2 regions of the Bradyrhizobium sp. RDM12 genome follow, and region 1 is predicted to be linked to the other one. Evidence: predicted binding sites of a transcription regulator. Region 1 holds the regulator's gene; the other holds the start of a gene.

Region 1 (4,207 bases):
GGCTTGTGCAAGCCCCTCGAGGACCGCTGGAAGATGTGCGGGATCGATCTCCTCGGGCTCTCCAGCGTTGCCGGTCAAAGCCAGCATTGCGCGGGCGATCTCATCCTGACTATCCGCAGGAAGCTGTCGCACGGCTTGAAGCGCCTTCTCGAGCAGTTTCGTCATGGAAGGTAAGGTAAGCCGAGCTGGCGCCGAAAGGAAGTGCGGTTTCTCGCTAGAGGAGGCCCTTTTTGCGTCGGCCCTCGGCTCGGCTAGAACCTTGCCGACCAATTCCTTCGCTTTTGTTGCGGGAGTTCACCGTGGCCTTGATGCCGGTTACTGATGCGCTGGCCGCCGTGCTCGACGGCGCGGAGCCGCTGCCCGAGGAAACGGTCGCGCTCGATGCGGCCTTTCATCGCGTGCTCGCGCACGACGTCGCGGCGCGGCGCATGCAGCCGCCGCAGGCGATGTCGGCGATGGACGGCTATGCTGTCCGAGCGGCGGATGCAGCCAGGGTCGATGCGCAGCTCAACGTCATTGGCGAGGTCGCAGCCGGCCGTCCATTTGCAGGAACTGTTGGCGCTGGAGAAGCTGTGCGGATCTTCACCGGCGGCGTCGTCCCCGACGGCGCCGATGCGATCGTGATCCAGGAGGACACCGTCGCCGACGGCAAGCGCATCACGATCAAGGAGGCCGCCGTCGCCGGGCGGCACATTCGTCCAGCCGGCATCGATTTTCGCGAAGGTGACGTGCTGCTGCGCGCGGGCGCGCGGCTGACCGAGCGCGACCTCGCGCTGGCCGCCGGCATGAACCACCCGCAGCTTGCCGTTCGCCGGCGTCCGAAGGTCGCGATTCTTGCCACCGGCGACGAGCTGGTGATGCCGGGCACGACGCCTGGTCATGGCCAGATCGTCTATTCCAACGGCTACGCCCTGCATGCGCTCGCCCGGAGCGAGGGAGCCGACACCATCGATCTCGGGATTGCCGCTGACACGCTTGCAGCCACCTCCGCCGGCATCCGCCGCGCGCGCGAATCCGGCGCCGACATCCTGGTCACGACGGGCGGTGCCTCGGTCGGCGACCACGATCTGGTGCAGCAGGCGCTCCGCGATGAAGGCACCTCGATGGCGTTCTGGAAGATCGCGATGCGGCCGGGCAAGCCGATGATGAACGGGCAGCTCGGCGCGATGCACGTGATCGGCCTGCCTGGCAATCCTGCATCATCCTACGTTTGCGGCTTCCTGTTCATGGTGCCGCTGATTCGAGCGCTGTCGGGCCGTTCGGTGATTCATCACCGTCGCGAACGCGCCGTGCTCGGCCGCGACATCGGCGCCAATGACCAGCGCGAGGATTATCTTCGCGCCCGCCTCGATCTGCGTGATGACGGCACCCTCGTCGCCCTTCCCGTCAACCACCAGGACTCCTCGCTGCTTGCAGATCTCGCTGCGGCACAGGCACTTCTCGTGCGCGCACCGTTAGCACCGAAGGCCGAAGCGGGAGCGCCTTGCGAGGTGCTGCGGCTGCCCGTTTGAGCGCATCGTTCGCAACCGTTCTGCGAACTTTGTCGCGTTCACGGTAAATTAAGCAGTTGCGGAACATGTATCGAACATATAGTGTCCGTTCATGATTTGTTTCGAGCATGTAGCGGCTTATTGCTGAATTCAGCGTCTCGGAATCGAACGACATCAACCGGGGGATTTTGGTCGAGATGTTAACGCGCAAACAATACGAGCTCCTGCGGTTCATCAGCGAGCGTCTGAAGGAAAGCGGCGTGCCGCCCTCCTTCGACGAGATGAAGGACGCGCTCGATCTGCGCTCGAAATCGGGCATCCATCGCCTGATCACTGCGCTCGAGGAGCGCGGCTTCATCCGCCGCCTGCCCAACCGCGCCCGCGCCATCGAGGTGATCAAGCTGCCCGAGCTCCAGGCCGCCGCCGGCAGCCGCCGCGGTTTCACGCCGAGCGTCATTGAAGGCAATCTCGGCAAGGTGCGCACGACGTCGAGTCCGCAGGCCGACGAGGGCGAGCGTCCCGTCGCGGTGCCCGTGATGGGCCGGATCGCGGCCGGTACGCCGATCGAGGCGTTGCAGACCCGCAGCCACACCATCAGCGTCCCGCCCGACATGCTCGGCTCCGGGGAGCATTACGCGCTGGAAGTGCGCGGCGACTCCATGGTGGAGGCCGGCATTCTCGACGGCGACATGGCGCTGATTCAGCGCAACGAGAGCGCCGATACCGGCGACATCGTGGTTGCCCTGATCGACGATGAGGAAGCGACGTTGAAGCGCTTTCGCCGCCGTGGTGCTTCGATCGCACTCGAACCGGCGAACGCGGCCTATGAAGTCCGCATCCTGCCGCCCAACCGGGTCAAGATCCAGGGCAAGCTGATCGGGCTGTACCGGAAGTACTGAGCGGGTCGCGATCGACGACCGTCAGCAACGATTGGAGCGGACGATTGTCCGCTCCGGCTGGATGGTCTTTCTGGTTTTGCACAGATTATCCGGCTACCTCTCCAGCGCTACATCCTCGGCACGCCGCAACGAAGCCCCATCGCTTCGCAGGCGCTTTGACCGACCGAGGAGACCACCATGCGCAAGATCATTTTGGGCACCGCCACGATGACGCTGATCGCAGCATCGGCGCCGCAGGCCTTAGGCTCGCAGGCCTTGATGGGGTCGCAGGCCTTGGCTGCTCAGCCGCAGCATCACGCGCGCAAAGCGCCACAGGCAACGAGCGAGCAATTCCGCGATGCCCGCAACGCCCGTCGCACAGCCGACGCAGCCGGCCTGGCAATATTCGGGCTGGTCGGCGCCCGCAGGCCGCTGAGATGACGCGCTCACCGAATGCGCGGGAGCAGGCTTTGTTCCTCGTGCATTTGCAAAAGATAATGTGATCGCGCTCTGTCGATGCGAGCCGCAGATTTGCCAACAAACAAGCATATGATCAGCTTCCACTCTGATAGGGGCCTGTGCCTCAGAGACAGAGGCGCCGGTGCTCTATCCTGATTGAGGAGCACCCGATGTGTGACTATAGCCTGCATGCCGTCGCGACGCGTCCCGCAGAAGTCGGTGAGACCATCGTCACGACAACGTTCCGCGGCACCTCGACGCGCGGCTTCGCCTCCGAAGCCGACATGTCCGTCGCGGTCTGCCTGCTGCCGGGAACGGAGCTCGCCTTCGCCGACAACGTCCGCTACGACAATCGCTGGATCTGGACGCGCACCATCAATTCGCGTGTCGGCAAGTTCGGCAAGGTCGATCCGCACATTCCCGACCGCCATCACGACGCGATCGAATTCCCCGACGGCAAATACGTGCTGGTAACGCAGCTCGTGGAAGGCCAGCGTGCGACCGTGCTGCAACTGCCGGTAACCCAGCCGCTCGGCGAGCGCGAGCACAAGCCGCAGATCGCCGACAGCCGCTCCACGCCGCCGCGCCTGCCGATCGGCTAAGCGGTCGATCTTAATCCTCGGCCTGCAGGTCGGCGTCGGCCGGCGTTGCGTCTTTGGAACGCGGAGCTGCCGACCGTGGCATGAGGGACTGTTCGAAATCTCCATCGCCGGCCGCCGCCGGCGACCAGGGGCGGTTTGCGCCCCTCGCCTTCACCGCCTGAATGGCAAAGCCGTCGCCGCGCGGCGTCAGCGCCAGCGCGCCTTGGCGCGCGAGACGCGGCCGATCGACCACCATCGCACCACAATCCGGCGGCGCGGGCCTTGCCGTCACCACCAGTGCCGCGCGGCTGCAATCGTCGGCCAGCGCGTCGATGCGGAGCGCCAGCGCAATCATGCGCCCGTCGGCGAGTGGCGTCACGCAGCCGGTGTCGTCGCACGACACGCCGTCACTGAGCGAGGCGCTCCCGGCATCGCGGGAGTCCGCATCGGCCGCGAGCCACTCCTTGAGCAGAAAGCTGTCCTTGCTCGTCCGGATCAGATGCAACTGCCCGTCCCTGCCCCGCACCGCGACGCTCTGCCCGTCACCGGCGATGAGAATGTCGGGTTGCCGAACCGACAGCCCCCAGACGATCGCCGCGACGAGCACGAGTACGCCCGACCAGCGCAAGGGCGTCCGCAGCAAGCCCATCAGGATCAGCCCGACGCTCGCCGCGATCAGCGGCGCGGTGCCGAAAGCGCCGACGTGGCCGATCGCTCCGGGCAGCGCCGCCACCCAGCGCGACACCGCCACCATCCAGTCGATGCCGATCCCCATGAGTCACCAGAACACGCCGTCGAG
Region 2 (4,207 bases), 2.7 Mb from region 1:
TGATAGCCAACTAAGAAAATACCGGACTACAGCCTCCCGGCCGCTCGCGGCCGGGATTTTTTTGCGGCAGTCTTCTCGGGGCAGGTCCGCTACGAAAGGATCACGAGATTGACCGCCTTCGGCCCCTTCCCCTTCTTGTCCGGTTCGACTTCGAACGTGATACGCTGTCCTTCGGCAAGGTCCTTCAGTCCCGCCCGCTCAACCGCGGTGATGTGAACGAAGACATCGCGACCGCCGTCGTCCGGCTTGATGAAGCCGTAGCCGCGCTCGCCGTTGAAGAACTTAACCGTTCCCGTATTGGCCATCGGGAAACTCCCCCTCATTGCTCCTCCGTCGCAACGCAGACGCGCGTCGCGACATGACCGGGCATCACGTAGCCCGGGAGAGCTGGCCATCCTTGGGCAGACCCTGCGGTCCGACTGGATCTTTGTTAGGCCTTCACTCCGCCGCAACCATTCGCGGAAGCGGAACGCAAAGCCAGTCACACCAACAGCATAATACGGTTCATTGCAGATTGACTACCGTTACTGCATATTTTTCCCAAGAATGGCGGCGGCTTAGGGCTTCGGCACCTCTAATCGGAATCTGGCAGCTCCGCCCTGGCCGAGCGGTATTTCCAGCTCGGGCAGGATTGTCTTGAGCTCGCTCTGCAGCGTGTAAGGCGGATTGACGATCAGCAGCCCAGTCGAGGTGAGGGCCGCGCCGTCAACCTGTGGTGCGACGCTGAATTCGAGCCGCAGGCATTTTCCGGGAGTCTTTGCTGCGGCCGCGGTCCGCGCCACGAGTTGCGCCAGCGTGTCGGTGGCGCGCCGGCTCTTGGCGGGGTACCAGATTACATAGATACCGGTCGGCCATTTTGCGAACGCGGTGGAGAAGGCCTCGCCCAGTCTTTCGAACTCGTCTTTCGCCTCAAACGGTGGGTCGATCAGCACGAGTCCGCGCCGCTCCTTCGGCGGCACGAACGCAGGCAGCGCCATCCAGCCATCGAGATCGACCACGCGGGCCTGTTCGTCGCGCCGCAACACGTCGATCAACGCCCTGCGCGCCCTCGGCTCGAGCTCGCAGGCCACGAGCCGGTCTTGCGGCCGCATCAGGCCGCGCGCGATCAAGGGCGAGCCCGGATAGGCCTTGAGCTCGCCCTTCGGATTGAATGCGCAAACGATCTCCATGTACGGCTTGGTCAGCGCGACGGTCTCGTTCGAAAGGCGCGACTGCATCAGCCGCGCGATCCCCGTCAGCCATTCGCCGCTGCGGCGGGCCTCGTCGCTGTCGAGGTCATAGAGGCCGGCACCCGCATGGGTGTCGATGACGCGGAAGGCAGCCGGCTTGTCCTGCAAATAGGTCAGGATGCGTGCCAGCACGATGTGCTTGATGACATCGGCGAAATTGCCGGCGTGAAAGGCGTGGCGATAGTTCATGCAAGAGCACTACGCCACGCGATGGCTTCAGCAAAGAGGTACAACAGCCTGAACTACCCACCCCTGATCGGCGGCATCGTCACCTGGTCGCGGCGACAGGCGCGGCGGTCGAGTTCTTCGCAGGCGCGAAACTGCAAATCCTTGCTGAGGCAGATGCGGACCTCGGAAAGCCGGGTCCGGTTGCAGGTAACCGAGACGGCCGCGTTGCTCAGGCCCGGATTAGCCTTGATGAAGGCTTCTTCGACCTCGCCCGGCGCCACCGTCTTGGGCTGCGACAGGTCGAGATATTCGACCGGAATCTTGATCACGGCGCGCGCCTTGCGGATCGTCTCGAAGTAATTGCGGTCGGTCAGCCCCGAGCAGGTGCCGTGCTTGTCCCACTCGTTGAAGATCAGCCCCGGCGCCGGCATCAGATCGAGCATCGAGGAGACGATGTTGCGGTTCAGCCGCCGCGACGGCCGCTGGCAATATTCCGGAAAGCCGTTCTCATATTGCGGCCACAGCCCGTGCACCACGAAGGAATAAGGCCGTCCCTCGCACTGGATGTTCGAGCGCCCGCCGCCGCGTCCGCGCTCGGCCGCGTCCTCGCAGAAGGACGGCGACCAGGATAGCGACAGCACATAGAAATCGAATTCACCCGGCGCGTTCTGCCGTTTGTCCTGCGCCTTCGCGCCGCCGGCCAGCGAGATCAGCCCGGCGGCAAGGGTCAGCGAGATCACAAGGCGGAAGAAGGATTGCAATCTGAAATCAAACATGGCGACGCCCCTCAGCTAGACTATGCAATGAGCCTAGCAGGCAATAAGAACATTTCAAGAACAAATTTCGAGCGGCCGGCGTTCGGCCGCCGGATCGATTCGAATCAGGGACCTTCGAATTAGGGACCTTCGAATTAGGGCTTGGCGGCGCGGCAGGCCGGATTGTAGGCCCAGTTGCGGTCGAGCCCGACTAGGCACCATTCGACGCCCTGGCCGTAACCGGCAAAGCCGCCGTCCTCGATAATCGAGAAGTGCACCCTGCGCACCTTGCCGTCGTTCAGCATGGCCTCGCCGGTGCAGTAGCGCCGCGGAATGTTGTCGGACGCCCAGGGCCGGAATGCGGTCTCGTGAACGGCCGAGAAGCCCTCGATCTTCAAAGGCGAATTCCAGAACGAGCTTTCCTTCTCCCAGAACTGGTTCGCGATCGTCGGCAGTGCCTTCTCGCAATCGGCGACGTTGCCATCATAACGCGGCCCGCTCAGCCAGAAATTCAGCTCCAGCGGATTGGCGGCCCTGGCCTCACCGAGCGACAGCGCTCCGAAGATGAGGCCGAGAACGGCGGCAAAGCGAAGGGATTTCAGGGAGGTTGAGGCGCGCATGGGCAATCCAGACAGCATGATCTGCGAGGGTGGGACGGTGACGCGAAGGGCGGAGGAGGTCAAGTGCAGCGCGGCAACACTCGGCCACGACTTGACCATAACGTCGCCGCCGACGCCCTATCCGTTCTTTTCACCGCCGGCCCGGCACCGTAGAGTGCTGCCAGCCAATCGGAGTGACGGGAATGCGAATCATTGCGGCCGCGGGCCTTCTTGCCTTGGGGATCATGGCGAGCCAGTCGGCGCGCGCCGACATCCTTCCGGTGCCGCCCTTCAAGGGCAACGACACCGGCGGCATCATCGCCTATTCCATGGCGACGCAGACCGATGCGCGCCAGGTCGCGGTCGATCACTGTGCGCGCTATGGCAAGGTGGTGAAATTCCTCGCGATGCAGGCCTATGAGGGCGGCTACATCTCCTTTGCCTGCCGCTGGGTGCCTTATGGCGCCGCCGATCGTCCGATCCGCACGCTCTACTGAGGCGTTTCGGAACGCCGAAGGCCGCGCCACGACGTCTCAGCCGGGAGTCTCTCGCATGACGTGCAAGCTTGCTTTGCTCGGATCAGTCGTTGGTCTCGTATTGTCGGCGGTCGGCGCCTCGGCCGACGATCTGCCGGTGCGCAAGGCCGGTCTCTGGGAGTTGAAGATGGTCAGGACCGGCTCGGCGATGCCGGAGATGACCATGCAGCACTGCACCGACGAGGCTGTCGACAGGGAGATGAATAACAACATCTCGCCGATGGCCAAGCAGGTCTGCTCCAGGCAGGACGTCAAGAAGACGGCGACCGGCTATGTCAGCGATTCCGAGTGCAGTGTCGCCGGCATGTCCACGACGTCGCACGCCGAGATCACCGGCGATTTCAATTCGGCCTACACGGTGAAGACCTCGTCGCATGCGCAAGGTGGCGCGGTCGGTGCCGCGGGGCGCGACAGCACCATGACGCTCGAAGCGAAATGGCTCGGCGCCTGCAAGCCGGACCAGAAGCCCGGCGACATCGTGATGCCCGGCGGCTTCAAGATGAACGTGCGCGACGTCGACAAGCTGAAAGCGCTGCTGCCAAAGTAGACGGGGGGCGCAGCTACACCGGAATCCGCACGCTCGCCCTTAATCCGCCCATCGGGCTGTCGCCGAGCGTGATATCGCCGCCATGCGAGCGGGCGATGTCGCGAGCGATGGCGAGGCCCAAGCCCGTGCCGCCTTGGTCCTGGTTGCGGGCGTTGTCGAGCCGCAGGAACGGCTTGAACACTTCTTCACGCAGATGGACGGGAATGCCGGGGCCGTCGTCGTCGACGGTCACGGTGAGATAACGGTGATCGCGCTGGCCGGAGATGGCGATGGCGTTGCCGTAGCGCGCGGCATTGGTGACGAGATTGGCGAGACATCGCTTGAACGAGGCCGGCTTCACCGTGACCACGGGCAGGCCGCTGAATGTCACGGT

Evidence for each region. The regulator LexA, encoded in region 1, represses DNA repair genes until DNA is damaged. The targets are predictions, from matches to a motif close to TGTTCNNNNTGTGTTCNG.
Region 2: a site for LexA is predicted at 2,219-2,236, ahead of ACTGJ9_RS10500 (ribonuclease T2 family protein). Genes of this name have one in related genera too.

Annotation. Positions count from the first base shown of each region.
Region 1 covers NZ_CM133064.1:4,863,783-4,867,989, reverse strand. The annotation lists gene ACTGJ9_RS23785 (hypothetical protein) at 1-165, opposite strand, end outside; gene ACTGJ9_RS23780 (molybdopterin molybdotransferase MoeA) at 300-1,511, shown strand; gene lexA (transcriptional repressor LexA) at 1,688-2,389, shown strand; gene ACTGJ9_RS23770 (hypothetical protein) at 2,567-2,809, shown strand; gene ACTGJ9_RS23765 (hypothetical protein) at 2,998-3,429, shown strand; partial or broken gene ACTGJ9_RS23760 (ComEC/Rec2 family competence protein) at 3,440-4,207, opposite strand, start outside.
Region 2 covers NZ_CM133064.1:2,201,625-2,205,831, forward strand. The annotation lists gene ACTGJ9_RS10485 (outer membrane protein) at 1-3, shown strand, start outside; gene ACTGJ9_RS10490 (cold-shock protein) at 90-305, opposite strand; gene ACTGJ9_RS10495 (23S rRNA (adenine(2030)-N(6))-methyltransferase RlmJ) at 558-1,418, opposite strand; gene ACTGJ9_RS10500 (ribonuclease T2 family protein) at 1,472-2,173, opposite strand; gene ACTGJ9_RS10505 (hypothetical protein) at 2,308-2,772, opposite strand; gene ACTGJ9_RS10510 (hypothetical protein) at 2,955-3,248, shown strand; gene ACTGJ9_RS10515 (DUF3617 domain-containing protein) at 3,304-3,834, shown strand; gene ACTGJ9_RS10520 (ATP-binding protein) at 3,848-4,207, opposite strand, start outside.